Regions from separate parts of the Fictibacillus sp. 26RED30 genome, predicted to be linked through region 2. Evidence: riboswitches for the same ligand, from Rfam matches in the RefSeq annotation. Region 2 holds a riboswitch; each other region holds the start of a gene.
What was found. Region 2 has a riboswitch for S-adenosylmethionine ahead of IHV11_RS16475 (PLP-dependent aspartate aminotransferase family protein). Riboswitches for the same ligand answer to the same signal wherever they lie in the genome.

Region 1 (8,124 bases), on a different contig from region 2:
ACGAACGGTACCACCGGGTGTAACGAGTGGTTTTTGAGCCATTAAACGGTGCGTGAAGCTCAACGGTACAGTTCCATATGGATCAGGTACGGCTTGTGTTTCAATCGGACCGGGAACCGTAGACTGATAAATATAACGTTGTTCAGTCGGAATGTTTGCGAATGCGCTTTCCGGTATACCGAAATTTGCTGAAAGAACCTCTTTCGGTGTATGTGCAAACCAATCTGAAATAGAGAATGTGCTCAGATCGGAGAAATTTCCATCATCGAATACGAGTAAAAACTCACAACCTTCTTCAAGTCCTTGAATCGAATGAGGAATGCCGGGAGGGAAGTACCAAAGATCACCTTCACCAACATCGGCGATGAAATTTCTGCCGTTTTGATCAACCGAGGTAATTCGAGCACGGCCTAATATCATATAAGCCCATTCCGCTTCTTGATGCCAATGAAGCTCCCTTACACCGCCTGGAGTCAGCCGCATGTTTACTCCGGCAAGTGTCTTGGCGACAGGAAGCTCCCGGACCGTAATCTCTCTCGACCAGCCCCCAAAATTCAATTGCATATGTGTATCAGAATAGGAAAACCGTAAATTTGGGACAGTTCCCGCATCTGTTGCAGGTGAAACTAACATATCGGGATTTTGTATGTCACGCATAACGTCGCGAGGTCCTAAGTCGGTCGCACCCGCACCATCACTGCGAATTGGTTGCGGAATCTGCATTGGTCTTCGTTGCTGTTGATCTTTATTGTTCTTATCCATGTGATGAGCTCCTCTCTTATAGAAGGTTCAAACGTCATCTATGTATGCATATGGAGCGGACATCTTGAACATGCAGATTTCTTGAGAAGGAGCCACACAAAGAAAAAACACCTAAAAAGCCTACGGCAGCTTAAAGGTGTTTCGTATGCGTGAAAATCTCATCTTGGTGGCTTTTAATGCGTTTTAATTGTGCCACGATAATAATGCTGATGATCACGAGCAAGAACCAGGAGCTGATCTTACCAATATGCACAAGTGACCAAGAGGCTTCTTGATTGGGATACTGCCAGGCTCCGAGAAACGTTGTAATGTTTTCAGCGATCCAGATAAAAAATCCGATCAACAAAAAGGAAAGAAGGATCGGCATTCTATAGACGCGTTCGTTGATCGTATAATGAACAACCGTCTTATAAAAGATAGGGAATAAAAGCAGAATTAGAATCCATCTGGCATCAAATAAGTAATGATGAGTAAAAAAGTTAAAGTAGATTAGTACGCATATTCCAAAAGAAAAGAGGGGATTCGGCCAGCCCTTAATCTGAAGGTCTAACCTCCGCCAGCTTTGGCAAATATAACTCGCAACACTTGCATACATAAAACCGCTGTAAAGAGGTACACCGTAGATCTTAGAATAAGCCTCTTCAGGATAGCTCCAAGACCCCATGTGAACTTTAAATAGCTCTAGAGCAAGTCCGATCAAGTGAAAGACACAGATGACTTTAAGTTCATCTATCGTTTCAAGTTTCGTTACGATCATGGCAACTTGTGTAAGGAGACAAAGAAGGAGTATGAAATCGTATCGAGGGATGAACGGAATGCTGACGAATTTTGAAAGAGCTAACGCACCAAAGATGATGACTGGAAAGATGCAAGAAAGTGCTTGTAAATAAGTGAATGTAAGAAGCGCTCTCAAATTAAACCACCCTTTTATGAGTTGATATGGAAATATATTGTATCCATAATAACCTATGGTGATCTAAATCTCATCATATAAAAAAATGTTTAGTTTAACATGAATCTGTCAGTTGACTTCTTTTACTTAAGCGCTGCATCCGCTAACGAATAGACGATCGCATCATCTGTTGGTGGATTATGAAGGCCGGCTCTTACATCTCGAAAATGCCGCTGAAGCGGATTTTGTACAGAAAGACTACGAGCCCCAACGATTCTCATCGCGAGATCAACGACCCTGTTTGCACTATTTGTTACAGAATGTTTAACGGCAGCGAGTTCTGTACCTAGATTTTGACGTTGTTCAGGGTGGTTTACCCATTTTTCAGCAACTGCATGAAGGATCGTTCTAGCTTGGAATAGCTCAAGTTCTATCTTTCCAATCTTTCTTCTCACCTCTGGTACGTCTGAGATAGGTCCCGATAAAGTGTTAGGGCTATACTCTGACGCAAATTCAATCGCGTAATTCCGCGCTGCTCTTGCGATGCCTAGGTATACAGCAGGCACCTGAAGATACCAGCCTTTAGGTATGAGGTTCTTCCCATCCTCTACGACTAGAAGATTTTCCTCACGTACATAAACGTCTTTCAAAAGGAGGTCATCACTTTTTGTTCCTCTCATAGAGATGCTGTCCCATGTTTCTTTTACAAAAACCCCTTTTTCCCGATGGTCCACTAAGAAAAATCCTTTATGATTAGTTTCTGAGATGGTAGCCGTAATGACTGAGTAATCTAGAGCTTCTGCCATAGAAGTAAAAGCTTTGCTTCCGTTGATCAACCATCCATCTGCTTTCTTGACCGCTGTTGTTGTAGGAATACCGCCTCGAGACGGACTTCCCGTCGCACGCTCTGTTTGTGCCAAGTTAATGAGTGCTTTTTGTTCAACAATTTTCCGGCTAAGATCAGCGAACGAGTTACCATTCCAATGCCGATTTTCTGCCGCCTCTAAAAGAGTACCGAGATGCCACCCAAGAGAGAGGGCAGTAGGAGCATCTCCCTCAGCTAAGTGCTCTTGAATGGTTAAGAACTCAAGTAGATTCAACCCTTTACCACCATATTCTTTTGGAATGGTAAGAGAAAGAAAGCCAGCATCCTTCAAATCTTGAAAGTTCTCATAAGGAAAAACGCCTTCTTGATCTACAAAATCTGCACGTTTCTTAAAAATTTCTTTTAGTCCTAGAGCGGTACTAACCGCTTCTTCAAAATGATCTATCTCAGTGGCTTTTCTCAAAGGTAAGCTCATAGTTCCCTCCTAAATTTTTTCAGTAAGGTTTTAGTAGATTGGTTTTGTTATTAGACATCTTTGATAGGTTGATTGGAGCGCAAGGTGCGAGACTCCTGTGGGACAAGCGGTCAGGTGAGACCCTTAAGGGCGCGAAGCGGCAAGGGGCTCACCGATTGCCCCACGGAAAGCGAGCACCTGGAGCGCAAATCATACGCTCACAAGTACAGCGAAGGACACCAAAAACAAAAAAGCCCTCTTTCAAAGACGAAAGAGGACGTAGATTCCATATGCTTACACGCTCTCTCATCTATCAGACATTCAAAAAAACATCTGCTGGAATTAGCACCTTTCTTTATAAAAAGCGGTTGCTGCAGGATCGTAGGACCAGTTCCTCCCCTGACTCTTGATAAGATATATTATTTAATTATTAGTCATCACTATAGAGGAAAAAGCAAACCACTGTCAACTAAAAACTGATTGTTAAGAAAATTATTTTATTTCTATAAATTCCATTGACAGTCTATTTTTATTCCTGTATATTTCGTAACTAAATTGAATAATATCGATTCCTTATCGAGAGAGGTGGAGGGACTGGCCCTTTGAAGCCTCGGCAACAACTATTTTTAGGATTGTGCCAATTCCAGCAGGCGAAAGCTTGAAAGATAAGAGGAAATCTATATACGTATGTTTATTTCACGTATTTTTAAACCTCTTCTCATCACTGAAGAGGTTTTTTTATTTTCTCTTGGAGCGGGGTACAAAAAAAATTGGAACGGAGGAATTTATTTTGAGTAAAGAAATTTTGTTAAACGCGTTTGAGATGACAAGTGCCATGCACAATTCTCATGGCCTTTGGAAGCACCCGGAGAACAAGAGACATAGAAGTTATAAGGATCTGAACTATTGGATCGAGTATGCGAAGCTTTTAGAAAGAGGAAAGTTTGACGCTGTATTTTTTGCGGATGTGTTAGGGATTTATGACGTTTATAAACAAAGTAAAGCTCCTTCTATTCGCGATGGGCTTCAAGTTCCATTAAACGATCCGGCACTTCTCGTGTCGGCCATGGCAAGCGTAACAGCGAACCTGTCATTTGCCGTGACGGTGAGTACAACATATGAACAGCCATTTGGCAACGCGCGTCGTTTTTCTACTTTAGACCATCTAACGAATGGGCGAATCGCATGGAATGTAGTCACTTCTTATCTGCCAAACGCGGCGAGGAATTTTGGATTGCAGAATATGATCAAGCACGATGAACGGTATAACATCGCGGATGAATATTTGGATGTTTCGTATAAGCTTTGGGAGAGCAGCTGGGAAGATGGAGCTGTTGTAGAAGATGTTGAAAACAATAAATTAGTGGATCCCGGTAAGGTACATGAGATCAATCATGAGGGGCAATACTTCAGCGTTGAAGGACCTCACTTAAGCGAGCCTTCTCTGCAGCGGACACCTGTGATCTACCAGGCGGGAACGTCTGAGCGTGGCCGTGATTTTGCGGCAAAGCATGCGGAGTGTATCTTTGTAGGTGGTCCAACACCAGAGAGAATTCGCTTTTATGCTGACGATATCCGTAAGCTCGCTGCAAAACACGGCCGAAATCCAGAAAACATTAAAATCTTTTCTTTTTTAAACGTGGTGGTAGGAAGAACCACTGAGGAAGCCGAGGAAAAATTTAAAGAGTATGCAAGTGTTTGGAGTGCTGATGCTGCAAAAGCTCAATATGGAGCAAGTGGATATGATATCGCGGAATATGAAGATTTAGATCCGGAACTTCCATTCTCGTACAATAAATCAACAGAAGGCGGACATTACAAGGCCGCTACGCTCACTACGGATGCTCCTAAACCGTTAACAATAGGTGAGGTATTGAATCGCTTCGAGTCACCTGACAGAGGTAGTTTTATAGTCGGCAATCCAGAAGAGGTAGCGGATGGTATACAAAAGCAGTTCGAAGAGTCTGGGGTGGATGGTTTCAACCTTAATCACCTCGTAACACCAGGAGACTTAGAAGCTTTCGTGGAGCTTGTTGTACCTGTTCTTCAAGAAAGAGGACTCTATAAAAAAGAGTACAACAGTGGCACGCTTCGTGAAAAACTATTCTCACCCGGACAACCGCTACTGCCAAACGATCATCCTGCAGCTAGATTTAGACCGGTGCTAACGGAAAGTAAATAAATAGAGAGTGAGTGAGGAGAGAAAACATATGAAACGATTTAACTTATTTCTTACAGCAGCTTTATTAATCGGCGTTTTAGCGGGATGTGGCGCTTCGGGTGAAAAAGAAAGTAAAGAGATCACGCTCGGCGCAACTGTGCCTTACAGCGACATGCTTGAAAAAGGTGTGAAGCCATACCTAGAGAAAAAAGGATACAGCGTTGAAGTGAAAGAGTTTAATGATTATGTACAACCGAACATCTCTTTAAAGAGCGGTTCGCTAAATGCAAACCTGTTTCAGCATAAAGTGTACATGGACGCTTTTTCAGAAGAGAATGATATGAAACTAGCTTAAGTTGTTACCGTACCCACTGCACCAATCGGTATCTATTCTAAAAAATTCAAGTCTATAGACGAAATCAAGCCTGGAAGTACGGTTTCACTAGCCAATGATCCTACGAATTTAGCAAGAGGACTTACTGTTTTGAGAGACAATGGACTAATTGAGATCGATTCTTCAGCAAACCCGTTAAGAGTCTCAGAAAAAGATGTGACAAAAAATCCAAAGAACTTGAAGTTCCAGCCTGTTGAAGCTGCTCAAACTCCAAGAACGCTAGACTCGGTAGATCTAGCTGCGGTAAACGGAAACTTTGCAATTTCATCGGGTCTAGATCTAAAGGATGCGCTTGTAAAAGATAAACTTCCAGAGGAGATCATCAATCGAATCGTTGTGCTAGAGAAAGATAAGAATTCACAGCTGGCAAAAGATCTTAAAGACGCAGTAGAATCCGACTCGTTCAAAAAAGTCATACAAAGTGATTTTGAAGAGTTTCATAAGCCAGATTGGATGAACAAGTAACTCCATAAAAAATCAGCTTATTATTTCGTGGAAATGCTGTACGAAAGCCGTTACCAACTCTCTTAAATGCTCATAGAATACGTTATGTTGACTCAAGGGGGGATTAATATGAGTAACTGCCCGCACTGTGGCCTTTTCCGATACGATTTAAGTGGCTGTATCTGTTCTGATAAAGATTTTAATAGTGATTGGAATCAAAGATACATTGAAGAAATCTTCAATCCAAACAACAATCAGGTGAATGGATCTAAAAAGACGAGACGTCAGAATCTCTTAGATCTGTAAGAACAATAAGACTTATTTATTCTTACTATAAACGTTAAAAAGCCGACTTAATGATTTGTTTTTCTGCAGATCTTGAGTTGGCTTATTTTATTTGAAATCAAACAAAACTTCACCAACTTCAATTTTTTTACAATTCCAATTGAAATTTGTGTTAAAATCCAGAGTGTGAAAAAACAGATATATTTTAATCTTTAAAGGGAGGATTACCATTGAATACACTAGAGTACAGATTAGAAAATATGCAAACAATAAAAACATTTGAAGAAATATCTAGTTTAGAAATCAGTATAAGATTCTTTGTTAACTATTGGGTAAACGAAGGAAAGGTTTATGGAAATAGGGGTAATTATTATACACAGGGGAAATATATCATTGATATGTATGAATGCAAGGATGAACAGCCATATTCTTGCACTATTGAAAAAGTACCGAACACAATTGAATACCGTTTGTTTCATTCAGATAGAAAGATAATTAAAGAATCTACCGAAACAAGCCTAGAGGGAATAATGTTAGCTTTATCCTTAGACAGCGTTACAATTGATAACAATACATACAAGCGTTTATCTCTCGAATTTGGATAGAGAAGTGTATGTATACTATCTAAACGGATAAATTATTTGCATCGCCATTGAATGGCGATGCTATTTTTTTTGAATTGTAAAAGTAATAATCTATACAAGATCTTGTTATTAAGGATTTCTTACTCCTTTCATGCAAGTTGATTGGAGCGGAAGGTTGCCGACTCCTATGGGACGAGCGGTCAGGTGGAGCACCTAATGGCACGTAGTGGCAGGAGGCTCACCGTTCGCCCCATGGAAAGCGCGCAACATGGAGCGGAAATCAACTACTTTCTAAGAGCATCAATGAAATAAAACTCATAGAATACAAAAAGCAGACCTTACATAGAAGATCTGCTTTAAATAATTTCCATCAATTAGCGCAGGGATGGTGGAGTTGCGAGCTTTCTTACGCTTGAATTAGAATAAACTCCATTTGTTTGGTTAGAAGTAGGCATTGAAAGATCCTTTTGGATGACGATACTAGAACCAAGTTGACCTTGTACCTTAAAGCCCCAATGCTGGAAGGTTTTTAGTGCATCCGTGTTCTCTTCATCAACGGTACCAAAAACAGTACGAATCCCTTGTTTCATAAGGTGACTCTCAAATACGGGAAGAAATGAGGTAGCGATCCCTTTTCCTTGATGCTTCGTATCTAACACAACATAATCCACAAAAATCGTAGGGCCGATTCTGAATCGATAACATACAAAACCAATAATCGTGTCATTGCTATCACAGACAATCATGACCTCGTTGGCCATTTTTATAATCATTTCAATCACGTTTTTACGGACTTGAAAGTTACTTACTACCATATCAACTAAAAAAGGATCATCCTTACCAGGTACCCGTTTGCGAATATACAATTATATTCCCCCTTATATTACTTTACGAAGGGAAGATATAAAGAAATAAATAGAAGATGATTCACTTCAGAAACACATAGGTTACATTAGAACATAACTATTATTTATTAAAAATCCCCCTTGCTTGTACTATATGTGCTTGTCCTTGAAAGGGGTCTGGATACCGTCCTAATTCTGGTGAAAAAGGCTCTATGTAAAAGAATGGTTTAAAAACATATAAAAGCCGAGGAAGATCCCCGGCTTTCTACCTGCTTATGCTACTTCAGGTCTTTTTTTACCTTTTTTTCTTTTCTTAAATCCTAATAGGCTACCGATTAAGCTCACTATAGACACCCCCTTCTATAAGCGAACTGTTGAGAAAAAGAACAATCAGTCATGTTTTCTTCTCTACTCTATCTTACGCAAGCTTGTCTCAATGGTTTGGACGATTCTAAAAAATGGATGCTAAAAAAAATA
Region 2 (8,124 bases):
CAATTACCGTATCAGGTGAGTACGTGTTCTGACCTACCACAAGCAGATAGCCTAATCCTTCACTTGCACCCATAAGCTCTGCGGCTACTACAAACATCCACCCTAAACCTAAGCCGCTGCGCATACCTGTGATGAATGACGGCAATGCAGCAGGCAGAATAATGCGTTTCGTTAGCTGATAAGGTGTTAACTGATAAATTCTTCCTACCTCGATGAGCTTACGATCCACACCTTGGATCCCTGCTACAATATTTAAATAGACAGGGAAGAATACACCTACTGCGATTAACGAGATCTTAGAAGGCTCCCCAATCCCCATCCAAAGAATAAAGAGTGGTACCCAGGCAAGAGAAGGGATAGAACGAATCGCTTGAAACAACGGATCTAAAAGTCTTTCTGCTGTTTTTGCATAACCAACAATCGCACCGATCACGACCGCCGCTACCGTTCCAATCGCAAACCCTAAGAATACTCGGGTCAGTGTAATAGAGATGTGACCAAACAGAGAGCCATCTTGATACATGCTAATTATTTTCTCTAAAATAATGGTTGGTGCAGGCAGCAGGTGCGCAGCTAGTAGTCCCATTCTAGCTGCTATTTCCCACCCAACTAATAAAATGATAGGCAGGATGGACCCTATAAGAATTCCTCTACCTAATTGGAATATGCCTTTAGATGATGAGAGCTTTTGAGGGGAAGCTCTCTGTGCTACTTTCCACTTATGTGTTTCAGAAATCATCGACACTTCCTCCTCTCTCTCATTATTGTTTGATTACTTTCTCTGCGAACTTCGGATTGATTAATTTCTTTACAAGATCTTCGATGTTAGTATCTTTTTTGACAATCTCTTCTGTTTGGAGAACTTCGCCTGCAGCCGATATAGCTTTTTCGTGCTGTGATCCTGGAACAGGTTCCTCGAAGTTGTTTCGTTGCAGTTGTTTTTTTGCGACATCTTCTTTAATCCCCGCTTCTTCAGATAAAAGTTTTGTTGCTTCCTCTGGATTCTCAATCGTCCATTTCCTTGCTTTTTCGTAAAGTTCAATGACTTGTTCTACTTGTTTCGGGTGGTTCTTTGCAAACTCAGAACGTACGTTTAACGTGCCATACGTATTAAAATCTGGATTGCGGTAAATATACTGAGCACCGGATTCGATTTCTGCTCTCGCCATATGTGGATCTAATCCAGCCCAAGCATCCACTTGCCCTTTTAATAGAGCATTCGCACCATCTGCATGTTGTAAATTTACGATTTGTACATCCTTTGCAGAAAGACCGGCATCTGCAAGTGCTCGGAGTAGAAAGATGTGCGGGTCTGTACCAAACGTCGCCGCTATCTTTTTACCTTTCAGATCCTTTACATCTTTAATCTTTGATCCATCTGCCGCGACAAGTGCTGTCCATTCTGGCTGAGAATAGATATAGACTGACTCGATCGGAGCACCTTTGTCTTTTGCGATTAAAGCTGCGGCACCAGCTGTCGATCCAAAATCAACGCTATCTGAATTCAAAAATTCGAGCGCTTTATTACTTCCCTGACTCTGAACCCATTCCACTTCAATGCCATCTTTTTTGAATGTCTCTTCTGCCCAGCCAAACTTTTTGAGTGCTAGACTTGTTGGAGAGTAAAAGGCATAATCAAGTCTAATCTTCTCCGGCTTCTCACCTTCTTTAGCACTGCTGGAACAGCCCGCTAACAATAAAGCGCCTGCTATGCTTAAAGCTAGTGCTGCTTTCTGCCAAATCTTCATCATGTCTTTCCCTCCACGTTTCTCTCTTTTTGTCATTAAATTTTTATTGCTACGGCCGTTCGTATCATTCCATCACTGAAAATTTGATTGGAGCGTAAGATGCGAACCTCCTAGAGCGAGCGGAAATCAACCATATTCAATAGTGACCAAGTACAATATTTAACCTTACTAAAGTTCACACGCATACGTTGAAATGGTACCTCTTAGTCGTTGTGCTTCTTTATAGGTGCATCTGTTATGCACCACATCAATACCAGCTTCTTTCGCGATTTTTGCAGCCTCTGGTGAGATGACACCTTCTTGCAGCCAGAACACTTTTGGTTGTGTGATCGCTGCTTCTTTTGCGAGCTCGATCGCGGCTTCCGGACTTCTAAATACTTGAACAACATCTATCGGAAACGGAATGGATTTTAAATCTGGATACGCTTTTTCATCAAGCACTTCGGTTTCTCTTGGATTAACAGGAACGATTTTATAGCCAAGTCGCTGCATCTTTCTAGCTAATCGATGGCTAGGTCTTGCAGGATTGGAACTGAGTCCCACGATCGCTAGCGTCTTAGGTCGTTGAATTTCCTGTCCATTCTCAACTGCTCTATAAAGTGATGATTGCAATGCCCAACGAATGACACCTTCGTCATTAATCGTGATCTCTGTTTTATCCGCTCCGATTCCTGTAGCGGTTTGTATCGCACGATCAAGATCATTCGTAAGATCTTTTACGGATTCAAGTCCGATCGATAACCGAATAAGTTCTTCCGTTACACCTGTTGCTACTAATTCGTCTCCGCTCAGCTGTTGATGAGTGGTAGAAGCAGGGTGGATAATCAATGATTTTGCATCACCAACATTTGCAACATGTGACCATAATGAGATGTTGTTAATGACCTTACGTCCTGCATCACGCCCGCCTTTAATTCCAAAGTTTACGATCGAACCAAAACCGTTGCTTAAATATTTTTTCGCAAGCTCATGACTTCTGTGCGAAGAAAGACCAGGATATGAAACCCAATCTACTGCTGGATGTTTTTCCAGATGCTCTGCCACTTCTTGTGCGTTCTTCGCATGTTTTTCCACTCGTAGATGCAGTGTTTCTAAACCTTGTAGAAGGAGAAATGCATTGTGTGGACTTAAACAAGCTCCGAAATCTCGTAAAAGCTGAACGCGTAATTTAGTCGCGAAAGCCAATGTTCCAAAATCATTCGCGTATCTGAGTCCGTTATAGCTGTTATCTGGCTCAGTGAATCCTGGGTATTTATCTGAATTCCAATTAAAGCGTCCTCCATCCACTACAACACCGCCAATTGCGGTTCCATGTCCGCCAATCCATTTTGTAGCTGAGTGGATTACGATGTCCGCTCCAAAGCTTATTGGCTTTGTTACATATGGTGTTGCAAATGTATTATCGATAATTAGAGGTACATCGTTTTCATGCGCAATATCTGCCACTGCCTCAATATCTAATACGTTAAGACTGGGGTTCCCGATCGTTTCAGCAAAAAATGCTTTCGTGTTTGGAGTAACCGCGTTTCGGAAGTTCTCTGGATCCTCTGCATCAACAAACTTTACGTTGATTCCGTATTTCGGAAGAGTAGTAGAAAATAGGTTGTAAGTTCCTCCGTATAGATTCGTAGCTGCAATAATTTCGTCTCCTGCGTGTGCGATGTTTAAGATGGCAAGCGCGATAGCTGACATACCAGAAGAAGTAGCTACAGCTGCAACACCATCTTCTAGAAGTGCAACTCTTTTCTCAAAAACATCAACAGTTGGATTTCCGATTCGGCTGTAGATGTTTCCTGGCTCATCAAGCGCGAAAAGGCTTTGCGCATGGTCTGTATCAGAAAAAACATAGGAAGTAGTTTGATAGACAGGTACCGCTCGTGATCCTGTCGTTGGGTCAGGCGCTTGGCCCCCATGTAATAGCAATGTTTCAATATCGTATCCGTCAAAAGATTTTGTCATAATAATCGCTCCTTCTTATTATTCAAATAAAATCTATAGGAAAACTAGGGATAAAGATTAATGCTTTTCCCTTTTGCTATATTCAATTTTTAAAATGAAATAAGTGACTAAGTGATGTTTGTGCTTGAAGTATGATAAGGGGAAAAAGAAAAACCCCCTTCCTAAGAAGAGGGTTTTGGTCCTCCTCTTATCTTTCAGATCAAAAAAGATCTGTAGGAATTGGCACCTTTCCAAACCAAATGTGGTTTGTTGGTTGCCGGGCTTCATCGGGCCTAGTCCCTCCGCCTCTCTGGATAAGAGATATTCAAATTATGTTTAACACATTAACGTGCTGATGTTTGTTTTGTTCTTGAATAGGATTATAGAGTAAGATGTTTTAAAAAGTCAACCGTTTTTTGAAAAATCATAAAAGTATTACAAAAGAATGAGTGTTCAACTGTCAGCTTTGAATTAAGATTATGCCCATGCTATGCCGGTTATGCTAACTTTGTTCCACTTTTTTCATCAAACCATTGAAACTCTTCGATTTTTTTTACAAGTTCCGCTATTCGATTGGCAATGGCTTCTCTTTCTCCGTAACGAATTTTCTGTTCGGACGATAATTCATCAATCTGAAGTAGTTGCCAATGAGTTACAGTTAGATCCGTAAGTTGAATAAACTCTTCTTGTTTCACTCGACGCTTTACATCTAGATCTCCATTAGAATAACCTTCTAAAAATCCGTCAGCTATTCTTTTCAAACGGTCTTCAAAGCGATCAAATTCATGTCGTGCATAACGCGGTGCATTAAAAAATGTTGGAAACAACGTCCGATAATTATTAAGAAAATTCCCAGCAAGCGAATCTCCGCTATATAAGATTGGTACAGGATCAATCAAACAGACAGTGCCATCTGAATGCAGCAATATATTCTCTGGAGATGTATCTTAATTAGTAAATACAACCGTATGATCCGTAATCTCTCTATCCTCCATGCAAGCTTGTAGGTTTACTAAAGCTGATGAAGAAATGGCCCCCTCATACGTTTCTATAAATTTCTTGAATTCATCTATGTATTCATTGTTTTCTTCTTTCATAGATTCTGAAACATCTGATTGAAATTTGCCTGCAATATGTTTACCGTTCCATGAGAGATAACCAAACCCTTTTAAGCCATGTTGTGCAGTATTCATCTTGCGAAAGAACTCACCAACTTCCGCTCCAATATGAAACGCTTCTACAACCGTTAGTTGATCTAGTTTGATTGCTTTTCCCGCATAAGATTCCACGGTAAACGTTCTGCCTTTTTCTACATGATAATTGAAAAAGTCAGGGCAGATTCCCGGTTTAACTTGGTTAGCTAGCTCATAGTATGCTCTAGTCGCTGCATATTCTGAGTGCATGGCTTCTTCATCAAACTCAACGTTCTTTCCATACGCCTCTGTCTTCGGAAAACGAACAACCACAGCATCTCCAGTGCGTAGCTGAACAAGATAAGCAAGATGCCAAGCCCCTTCACCTAAATACTGAACCTGAGTCGGATCTTTAAGTTCCTCTAATCCACTTTTTTGCAGTGCATAATCAATCAAGTCAAATGTCTCTTTCATAAGAAGTTCCTCTTTCTATAATTGAAAATACGTTACATGAAACATATATTCGGTATATGTCGAAAAAAATCCTTTTTTCTTAAGATTAATTGTAGGTCTGAAGTCTTATAGAGGGGTATGAGAGGGGTTCAAGGGGGCATTTCAAAGCGGTGATCCTTGCACTTTTAACATGGCGCTCGTCCAGCGTACTTCTCAGCCGCTGGACGAGCTTATTAAGAATTTTACAGAACCAATTGTCATCAATCTACATATGTGACGATTTCTTCTACAGCTTTTCTTGCGAGTTTTTTCGGTTGATCTTGTGGATGTCCAAGTGAAATAACCATGTTGATCTGTTTCATAGACGGAATTTCCAAAAAGTCGCGAATCGCATCTTGCGCAAGCAATACGGGACCAGTCATCGGGCAAGTCCCTAGTCCGCGCGCGTGGGCTGCGAGCATCAAGTTCTGAATCGCCAAGCAGCTGCTCTTGATTCCTTCTTCTTCCCACACTGATTCTTCAGCAAGTTCGATCGGATCAAATATTTTTTCACGAAACTTAGATTCGTAAGGAGTGGCTAAACAGATGATCAGCACAGGTGCTCCAGAGAACGCCGTTGCATAAGGGCCGAAAGAGCGCGTCAGCAATTTTGCTTCCTTCGTTTTGCCGTTCTCTTCAGCTCTTGCAGCCAAATTATGAATAGCTTCCCACGTCATCTCTTCAATTTTCTTTACTTTATCTTTGTTTCGAATCACGATAAACTCCCACGTTTGTGAGTTCGTGTCGCTCGGCGCATAACGGGCGCAATCCATGATTTCATGAATGTCTACTTCAGCAACTGCTTCATCCGTAAACTTTCGGACACTTCTTCTGCCGTGCACGATTTCTTTAAAATCTTCGTATTTCATGATTGTCTCCTCTGGCACATGTATTAGATATTCTAAATGTATTATACAAAAGATTGGAACTCTCTACAAAATACGTAAAAAAACAGTGCCTATTTTGCACTGTTCTCTGGTTCAATTTCTTTTTTAGTTTTTATTCTTAATCCGATCAAAATGAGTGAAGCTCCTAATAATACACTTACAATATGGATAGGATCCATATTAAGTGACTCTTTTTGAACATTTAACTTCTCAACATACATTCCTAGCAGATAGGTACTGATCAGAACGATTAATCCAGCGGTAATTAAACCTGCTTTCACATATGGCTTCATGGTAAAACCACCTTTTCCCTTTTACATTTAACATATTCTTAGGAAAAGATAGAATACCTTTATTCTTTAAAACAAATTTGCATAACTAATTAGCTTTTGCAAGATTCATACGCTCTTCAACAAACGAGCGCACTTCATCCTCAGCTTTTTTCTTGATTACAAATTCTACATATCTTTCACCCGTATGAAAGCGAACTAAACCCCAGCTTGGATACCCTGGGTTTTCAGCTTGAAGTCCCGTGATCCAATCCACTGAATCAATCTGATTCCAATCATAAAATTTTGTTGCCGATACAACGCCTTTCTTGCCGATCGCACCGCGCCATATTTGAGTAAAATAAAGCAGTGTTAGGAACACCAGTAAACAAATCATTAAAACATTAACAGGCATTGAAAGTTTCAACAGACCAAATCCTTGTGTGATGATGACCACAATCATAATCTCATGCGTCCAAAAGTTTTTCTGTGTATACTCTCCACTATAAGAAAGTCCATAGACCGGAACAGCTCTTTTTTTGTCTTTTACATTTTTCAAAAGGTAATAAACGGCTGCAATGATTCCTATCACGATTAAGATTCCAAAAAACACATTTAAGAAGAGCTCCATGTTTTAACACCCCACATATCTTATATATATAAATACGATTAAGCGCTGGAAAAAGTTTCAAAACAATAAAAAAGACACCTTCTGAAGGTGCCCTTTAAATCGTGGTTTTATTTTCGTTCAACCATAACTAAGATCTTACCATCTTGTAAATCTTGCATATAACTTTCCGCATCACTTTCAGCAACGTCCATGTTTTGAAGAATTTCCTTCATATCCGCTTCATCATGATCAAACATGGAAGCAAAAGGTCCAGCTGCAAGAAGTGGTCCGATACCTGGTACTCCGAGGCCAGGGACTGCGATCCCTCCGCCGATACCTGTTAGAAAACCTGCGATCGTGCCATATGTCGCACTGTCTGCATCATCTTCTGTAATCTTTCTTTCGTTTACATGTGTCTCGTCTGCCACATGATCAACCATCTCATCATCTTTCGCAACGATCGAAATATCAGATGGATGATATCCTTTTTCGACCAATGCCTTGATTGCGCCAACCGCTTCTTCTTCTTTCGTATATGTACCTATGATATCTTTTTTCATTTGGTTTCCCTCCAAACGGTTCTTTACAAGTAGGTTCCCCTGTTAAGCATTTTTTAAACGAAACTCAATCCTGCTCGAACCAACCTTTTTTCTTAAACCAAATGGACATAATCCCACCCAGTAAGACCATAAAACCTAGTACATAGAAGTAGCCATTCTTTGTTTGCAGCTCTGGCATGTTTACAAAGTTCATTCCATACAGACCTGCAATAAATGTTAACGGCATGAAAATAGTTGTGATTACAGTTAATGTTTTCATAATATTATTCATACGGTAAGAGTTAAGAGAGATGTAATTATCACGTATATCTGATGTCATCTCTCTGGCTGATGTCATCATATCTGTCAAACGCAATAGATGATCGTATATATCATGAAAATAGGATCTTTCATCCGCATCTAAGCCTACTCGTTTTGACTCGAGCATACGATACAGCAACTCACGCATAGGTACAACTGTTTTTCTTAATGTTAATAGGTCTCCTCT
Region 3 (8,124 bases), on a different contig from region 2:
TCACCTTGTTCTGACGGAGCTTTTCCTTTTTTTGGCTATGTCTCTGCTATCATTATTTATTGGCGTTGTTGCCAGTTATTCAAGAATACACAACTGGATAGAACGCCTACTTATTCCGGTTGTAATCATTGGAACCATTGCAGCTGCGATTGCTTTTGCACACACCGTATTTCAACTCTACGAAGATATTGGTGACTATGAAGCTAGAAAATTCAACGTGGTAGAAGGAATTCCTTCCTCTTTAACGTATGGCTCGAAAAATGGTCCTGACTATGTCTCTTCCATAATGATTGATAATAAAAAAATTAATGTAGCACATTTGAATATCAAGGCTAAGACTTACAAAGATCATTTCAAAGGCAAATCCATTCGATTGAAATATCTTTCTCATAGTAAGTTTGCGGTAAGTATAGAAAAAAGCGAATAAGTACATCACATGGGATGAGAGCCTTAAAAAAACACAGCCCTCTTTAGAGAAGCTGTGTTTTCATCATTCACTTGCTGTGAGGAGAATGGTTTTATACCAATGTGTGTTGTTTCAAAATCATTGCATATCCTTTTTCATGCTAAGTTCTTATGCGATTTACAGCGACTAACATTAAAAATGATATACCAATAACACTTCCTACCCACATCCATGCAAGATCCATATTTCCTGATTCGATCGCGATATAGATTGCGGTGGATATCGTTTGTGTTTTTCCAGGTATGTTTCCGGCAAACATTAATGTTGCACCAAACTCACCTAGTGCGCGAGCAAAACTTAGAATAGCACCTGATGTGATAGCTCTAACAGATAATGGAACAGAGATTTTTCGCAATACATCCCACTCATTAGCTCCATCTACTCGCGCTGCGTTTTCGATGTCTGCGTCAATAGATTCAAACCCGGCTTTTGCGGATTGATACATGAGTGGAAATGCCACAACTGCAGACGCAATAACGGCTGCCCACCATGTAAACATGATCGGCTGATTAAAGAGCCACTCTACAAGCTGTCCCCCGGGACCATTTCGACCGAACAAAACGATTAACAAGAAACCTATCACCGTTGGGGGTAGTACGAGCGGAAGTAGAAATATTGTTTCGATTAACGTTTTCCCTTTAAACTTCTGGTGAGCCATGATCCTTCCGAAAAATAAGCCGGCTAGGATCACAATCAGTGAAGCTGTCACCGCTATGCCAAGTGATAATTTGACCGGTGACCAAAAATCTATTGCCATTTCCTTTTCCACCCGCTTATTCCATTGATTTATATGTTGTATTCATCTGTCTTCATCATATCATATCGCTCATTGCTGGTGATGAAAGATGCTGATATTGTCGAATGACCTTTATTTTTGAGTTTAGACTTAATTCATGTCTAGTTTGACTTAATCAATGATCAGAACGACTTAATTTTTCTGAGTAAGACTTAATTTTTCTTATTTAGACTTAATTTTCAAAAAAAATGCTCATCGGATGCCTTAAAAACATCTGTAAATGAAAAAAGCTGCTTAGATGAGTGGATTTCACCCATCTAGTCAGCTAATTCATCCTTATTCTTTAACAGCTAGCACTGAACCTTTGTACTCTTTATCAATAAAATCGGTAATTTCTTTTGAATGAAGCACTTCTAACAACGTTTTGATAGATTTCTTCTCTTTGTCGCCATCACGAACTGTGATGATATTCGCAAATGGTGAATCGGATCCTTCAAGTGCGATTGAATCTTTCTTCGGGTTCAAATCTGCATCAATCGCATAGTTAGTGTTAATGACGATCGCATCGCCTTCATCGTTCTCATAAGCTTTTGTTAAAAGACCAGGATCAATATCTGCTACAAATTCTAGGTTTTTTGGATTTTCTACAATGTCGCTTATCTGTGCTTCATACCCTTTTCCTTCTTTTAGTTTGATTAGTCCTTCTGCTTCAAAAATTGAAAGGATACGACCGTGCTCAGCAATTGAATTGCTTAGAATTACTTTCCCACCATTTGGAATGTCTTTTAATGATTTATGTCTTTTTGAGTAAACACCCATCGGCTCTAAGTGAACAGCTCCGGCGTTTTCAAATTTATACTTCGGATTATCTTTCACTTGCTGAGTTAAATATGGAATGTGCTGAAAATAGTTTGCATCTATTTCTTTTTCATAAAGTGATTTATTCGGTAAGATATAGTCTTGGAATTTCACAATTTCTAATTCTATGCCCTTTTCCTCTAAAAGCGGCTTCGCTTCTTCTAATATTTCAGCATGCGGTACATTTGATGCTCCAACTACTAGCTTTTCTGTTTTTTCTCCACCACTTGTAGATGAGCCACAAGCTGCTAATACGAATACTGCCAAACTTGCGAGTAATACTTGGATGATTCTTTTCATGTTCTGATCCCCTATCCATTAGTTTCTATATATTCTTTGATAAAAGCTCTTGTAAGAGGTGGTAAAAAAAACCTCCTGATCTCATAAAAGAGACAGAAGGCTTTTCGAAAAAAATTTCCGATTATCCTCTCATCTCTCAGTGTGACCACTGTTAGATTTAGCACCGTTTTCATGTTGGCTGTTCAACATGAATGGTTGCCGGGCTTCATAGGGCTAATTCCCTCCACCTGCTCTCAATAAGAGTATTCCTATCAAATTACTTTGTATTATTACAGGTATTCAAAGGAAAGTCAAACACTTTTTTTCAAATTATTCTGAACAGATTCTTTATCGTTTTTTAACAACCATTCAGAAGTAGATCTTATGAGAAGATCAAAATGCTTAATGGAAGAATACGTATGATTTGCGCCTTCGATTAGTTCCATAGATTTTGACCCGCCTTTAACCTTCTTTGATTCTTTATAATAGACCGAACAGTAATCTGAAGGAATTACTGGGTCACCCGTTCCATGAATAAATAATGCGCTTCCTCTAAACTTTTTGATAGCTTCTAATGGGGAGAAAGCTTGAAGAGAAAGTAAAAATTCTTCCGTTATGGCATATCCTAAATGATCAATTACAGGATGCTCACCATTGTAACCAACGATTTCTTTGATATCAGCAAAGGGATTCCCTACAGCGGACCAAGTGATCACATTATTAATTCTTTCATCATCCGCTGCCGTGCAAACCGCAACAGCCCCACCTAAACTATGTCCGATTAGTGTTATGGCATGCTCATTAATACATGTCAGTTTGCTTCCAAATGAAATTGCTTCTTTCGTCTGATCAATAAAACAAGCAAACTCATTATCTCCATATTCCCCTTCACTCTCACCGCAGCCAGCATAATCAAACCTCAGTACAGCAAACCCATGTTTAACAAGTGCTTGAGCTGTTTTTACAAACAGACGGTCTACTCCAATTCGTGTACTCGTAAAACCGTGGCAAATGATGATCAAAGGGAACTTCTTTTCACCTTCAACGCTCCATTTAGGAAAATGAATAGTGTAAGCCAATTTTCTCCCTTTCCACGATATACAATCCGACGTAACCATATCACCCACTCCTTTTTTCTCTATTGAAATTCACTTATCAAGCATCATAGACGAAAAAAAACCGTGTTCACTTAGAGAACACGGTTCCATACTTAAAATCCGTTCGTTCTCTCATCTCTCAGCAAAACTGCTGTTAGATTTAGCACCGTTTCGGTCAAAACAAAGTTCATCCGATGGTTGCCGGGCTTCATAGGGCTAATTCCCTCCACCTGCTCTTAATAAGAGTTTGGTTATTAATTTAATGATAATCATAGGCTAATTGTTAATGGTTGTCAATGTTATATACCATAACGGCACATTCAACCTTACAGAATATATTTATGTACCTAGGAAATGCTAAACAAATGTAGTAGTTTCACGACGTAATAACGAACGGGTGATATCAATGATATTTTTTAAGAAGAAAAAGAAAAAACAACAAGAATCAAATAGCGTTTCTACAAAAGATTCATTGACATTCCCAGAGCTTATGAAAAAGCTAACGGCTTCCGCTGACTTTTCTACCGTTAAGCAATCATCACTCAGCACATTTTATATCTCTTATTATAAAACCCTTGTAAATCCTGAATTTGTTCATCGTGATTTATTACCGTATATAACAGAAATCCCTCTTAAAAACTTAGACGATATTCAGAAGCATCTACCGTTAGATGGAATGGTCAAAACGAATGATGTTCATGACATCGCGAACAAAGTAACAGCAGGCTTCATTCTCATTCAAATGAACAAAGACGACCCTGAAGGTTTGCTCGTTCCGAGTCTATCAACTGAAAACAGACAGATCTCGATTCCTGAAACTGAATTTAGCGTTGTTGGCCCAAAGGAAGCATTCGTTGAATCATTAGATACCAACCTAAATTTAATTCGCAAACGACTTCCCATTCCAGAATTTACAGTAAAAGAAGTTAGGGTTGGAAAACTTTCAAAAACGAGAGTAGCAATTATCTACATCGACGGAATCGCTGATGAAGAAAATGTGAATACCGCTATTCAGCGTGTTAACGATATCGAATACGACCATGTCGTAGATAGTTCTTATATCAATCAAATGATTTCAGACAACGAGAACTCTCCTTTTCCACAGCTCATCGATACAGAACGACCAGATCGAGTGGCGAGTGTTCTATCTGAAGGAAAAGTGGCGATTATGGCTGACGGATCACCACATGCATTGACTGGTCCAACAACGATCGTAGAGTTCTTTTCGGCATTTGAAGATTATTTTCTCAATTGGACGCTCGCTTCTGTTATTCGATTGATCAGATTGATGGCGGTTATGTTCTCTGTGTTATCTTCGCCGCTTTATGTAGCTGTTTTAACGTTTCATTATGAGATGATTCCAGAAAACCTTCTAGCTACACTTGTGGCTTCACGTAACGATATTCCGTTCCCGCCTATATTAGAAGCTATCGTACTAGAGCTTTCGATTGAATTACTTCGTGAAGCTGGTGCGAGATTACCATCTAAAGTCGGCCAAACGATCGGTATCGTTGGAGGTATCGTTATCGGAACGGCAGCGGTTCAAGCTGGTTTAACAAGTAACGTTCTGTTGATTATTGTAGCTCTAGCCGCACTCGCTTCTTTTACAACACCTGTGTATCAGATGAGTAACACGATTCGATTACTTCGCTTTCCTTTTTTATTATTTGCACAGTTCTTAGGTCTACTTGGTGTTGCGATCTGTTTTGCATTTATTGTTTCACATCTATTAAAGCTTACTTCTCTCGGAAGACCTTACATCGCACCCCTATATCCACTTCGTGCAAATGACTTAAAAGATGCACTAATACGAATGCCGTTCAGTATGCAAAATAGCCGTCCGTCTTTATTAAGACCACAAGATAAGGCAAGAATGAATAAAAAACGCGCAACAGCAAAGCATGACATAGAGGACTAAAAAATGAGGGGTATGTATGTCTCAGATCAGTGTAAACAAACAGATATCACCTTACATGGCTTTTTATATGGTTACAACGATGCAGATTGGAGTAGGTATTCTGGGGTTCGAGCGTTATATCGCTAAATCAGCAGGACATGATGCATGGATTTCTGTAATCATTGGAGGTCTTTCATTTAATGTGTTGATCTGGATGATCTATCGTCTCCTTACGAAAGAGAACGCTGATATAATTGGCGTACATAGAAACTTATTCGGTAGATGGATCGGCGGTGCGTTAAGCTTTCTTCTCTTGATTTATTTTAGTTCAACGATTCTAACAGTACTTAGGACGTATATTGAAGTGATTCAAATCTGGGTGTTTCCTGAGCTGAATACGGCTGTTATAGCCATCATCCTCTTAGGATTAGCTTATTCGTATGTTATTGGAGGAATCCGCGTTGTCGCAGGATTATCCGTACTAGGCTTTTTTATCACCCTCCCTCTATTTTTATTAAAATATTACGCACTTAAAAACGCACACTATACAAATCTTTTACCTATTTTAGATCATTCATTTAGCGACCTCATGGCTGCTACTAAAGGAGTTACTCTTGATTATTTAGGATTCGAGCTCATACTGTTGTATTTACCTTTTTTAAAACAACCTGAAAAATCACAAAAGTGGGCTCACTTAGGAAATCTATTTACCATGTTCACTTACCTCATTACTGTATTCGTATCTTTTGTCTATTTTAATCAAGAACAACTTCAACATACGATTTGGGCGACACTAACACTATGGAAAATTGTAGACCTCCCATTCGCCCAGCGATTCGAATATGCCGGTATCGCTCTTTGGCTTTTCGTCGTTCTTCCTAACATCTGTATAGGTTTGTGGTCTGTAAGCCGCGGAATTCATCGTTTATATAAGATCAAACAAAAAAGTGCGCTGCGCACAATGCTTTTCGTTATTTTCATATGTTGCATCTTAGTCGTTGATCGCCAACAAGTAGACATACTAAATACGAAAGTTTCTCAAGTTGGTTTTTATATTCTCTATGCTTATATACCGTTTTTATTTGTGATCCAGCTGATTTCAGGAAAAGTGAGGAAAACAAAAAATGGCTAAAAAGAAGCTTCTCATTATCTTCACATTAATGCTATTAACTGGCTGCTTTCCAAGCAAAAAAATCCTAGAAGATGTTCAACTCGTATCAGCAGTTGGATATGATTATAAATCGAATAACCAAGTAGAGTTGAACGGGATGGTAGCCATTCCACAGCGAGGAGAAGATGTTCCTCCAATTTCTCAAGTGTTTACAGCAACTACGAATACGAGCAAGATGGCAAGAGCTCTAGAACAAGCTGAATCTCCAAAACCATTTGAGATCGGTCGCTTAGAAATTGCTCTATATAACGACCGATTAGCTGAAAAAGGCATATATGATCTAGTTGACACACTTCAGCGTGATCCTTCCTTAGGTCGAGACCTATATTTAGCAGTCGTTAAAGGAAGTACGAAAACATTGTTAAAAGAGCAGTATCCGCTTAGTGAAACGCCATCTAAGTATTTGCTCCAGCTTCTAAATCAAAATATGAACGCGAACATACCAAAGTCAAATCTACATGATTTTTTGTATACGTATTACGGAAAAGGCATGGATCCCAACTTGCCACTCTTGGAAATGCAGGGGGATCGAATACGAGTAAAAGGTACAGCCCTCTTAAAAGACGACAAAATGGTCGGGCAACTGAAGCTCGAAGATTCCTTTCTCTTAAAGCTGCTGATGGAACCTTTTGAAAAAGGCATCTATGAAGTGAAATTTAAAAACGATCAATTCTTTACGATTCAAAATTTGTCATCTAAAGTAGAATATCGTTTTAAAGACGTGAAACGATCTCCATCCGTAGACATTTTCGTTAAAATAAAAGGACGCGTAAGTGAAGCGCCGAAGATTCCTGTAAGCGATCCGTCACTCATCGAACAACTAGAAAGAGCAACCGAGAAAGCAATGGATAGGCGAACCAACAAGATTGTAGATAAACTTCAAAAATTGAATGTAGATACGATCGGTTTAGGCGATTTAGCGAGGAGCAGAACAAGAGGATTTGATTTTAAACGGTGGGATGAACAGTACCCTGACATTCCGATCAACGTTAAGGTGAAGGTGGAAATTACTCAGGCAGGGATTACAGAGTAACGTTGTTAATGTTATCGTTCATTTCTTGAGTGGGGAAATGGCTGTTTTTATCGAAAATCGTTTAAAAAATTTTATCCGTGAATATATAGTGTTTATCCGTGAATATATTGGCGTTTACCGTGAAATTATTTCCAATTACCGTGGATATATGATTGACAACTATCAAAGTGTTTTTATCGTGTGCACATTTCTTGCTGATGTCTGCTTCATATGGACATCACGATATAAAATAAAAAGCTTTTATTCAACATATTAGTTTAGTTGAATAAAAGCTTTTTTTAATTAATCAATATTAACTCCCTGCTCCTGCTCCTGCAGAAGATTGGTTGCGTTTCTCGATCGCGTTGACTCCCATTACAACAACGATTAGCTCTTCTGTTAATAAAGCATCTGAGTTGTTTTTCAACTCATAAGCAGGAGCTTGGAAAAATCCATTCACTTTTTTGAAAATCGCAACTTCCATCTTATTTTCATCTAAGATGGTATATTCTTTTGAAAAAGCGGGAGCTTCAATTTCATATGTATGGCCATTCGTAATATACCGAAAACGTTTGGAGAAGAATGCAAATACAGATTTTACCACACCT

Region 1: it holds a riboswitch for S-adenosylmethionine, as region 2 does, so the genes downstream of both, IHV11_RS15530 (acyl-CoA dehydrogenase family protein) here and IHV11_RS16475 (PLP-dependent aspartate aminotransferase family protein) in region 2, are expected to answer to the same signal.
Region 3: it holds a riboswitch for S-adenosylmethionine, as region 2 does, so the genes downstream of both, IHV11_RS07305 (MetQ/NlpA family ABC transporter substrate-binding protein) here and IHV11_RS16475 (PLP-dependent aspartate aminotransferase family protein) in region 2, are expected to answer to the same signal.

What each region holds. Positions count from the first base shown of each region.
Region 1 covers NZ_JACZDV010000002.1:570,972-579,095, reverse strand. Annotated here, with positions in the region: gene IHV11_RS15540 (oxalate decarboxylase family bicupin) at 1-762, opposite strand, end outside; gene IHV11_RS15535 (DUF817 domain-containing protein) at 893-1,675, opposite strand; gene IHV11_RS15530 (acyl-CoA dehydrogenase family protein) at 1,798-2,955, opposite strand; SAM riboswitch class I at 3,238-3,350, opposite strand; SAM riboswitch class I at 3,505-3,606, shown strand; gene IHV11_RS15525 (LLM class flavin-dependent oxidoreductase) at 3,725-5,116, shown strand; partial or broken gene IHV11_RS15520 (MetQ/NlpA family ABC transporter substrate-binding protein) at 5,145-5,954, shown strand; gene IHV11_RS15515 (hypothetical protein) at 6,063-6,239, shown strand; gene IHV11_RS15510 (hypothetical protein) at 6,449-6,823, shown strand; gene IHV11_RS15505 (GNAT family N-acetyltransferase) at 7,177-7,668, opposite strand.
Region 2 covers NZ_JACZDV010000003.1:114,758-122,881, forward strand. Annotated here, with positions in the region: gene IHV11_RS16465 (ABC transporter permease) at 1-739, opposite strand, end outside; gene IHV11_RS16470 (aliphatic sulfonate ABC transporter substrate-binding protein) at 762-1,751, opposite strand; gene IHV11_RS16475 (PLP-dependent aspartate aminotransferase family protein) at 1,917-3,707, opposite strand; SAM riboswitch class I at 3,892-4,007, opposite strand; gene IHV11_RS16480 (hypothetical protein) at 4,184-4,585, opposite strand; gene IHV11_RS16485 (hypothetical protein) at 4,634-5,293, opposite strand; gene IHV11_RS16490 (nitroreductase family protein) at 5,533-6,180, opposite strand; gene IHV11_RS16495 (hypothetical protein) at 6,270-6,491, opposite strand; gene IHV11_RS16500 (hypothetical protein) at 6,577-7,098, opposite strand; gene IHV11_RS16505 (general stress protein) at 7,206-7,637, opposite strand; gene corA (magnesium/cobalt transporter CorA) at 7,702-8,124, opposite strand, start outside.
Region 3 covers NZ_JACZDV010000001.1:1,419,185-1,427,308, reverse strand. Annotated here, with positions in the region: gene IHV11_RS07315 (hypothetical protein) at 1-427, shown strand, start outside; gene modB (molybdate ABC transporter permease subunit) at 567-1,223, opposite strand; gene IHV11_RS07305 (MetQ/NlpA family ABC transporter substrate-binding protein) at 1,539-2,360, opposite strand; SAM riboswitch class I at 2,487-2,603, opposite strand; gene IHV11_RS07300 (alpha/beta hydrolase) at 2,651-3,457, opposite strand; SAM riboswitch class I at 3,566-3,682, opposite strand; gene IHV11_RS07295 (spore germination protein) at 3,843-5,354, shown strand; gene IHV11_RS07290 (GerAB/ArcD/ProY family transporter) at 5,371-6,465, shown strand; gene IHV11_RS07285 (Ger(x)C family spore germination protein) at 6,458-7,537, shown strand; gene IHV11_RS07280 (hypothetical protein) at 7,830-8,124, opposite strand, start outside.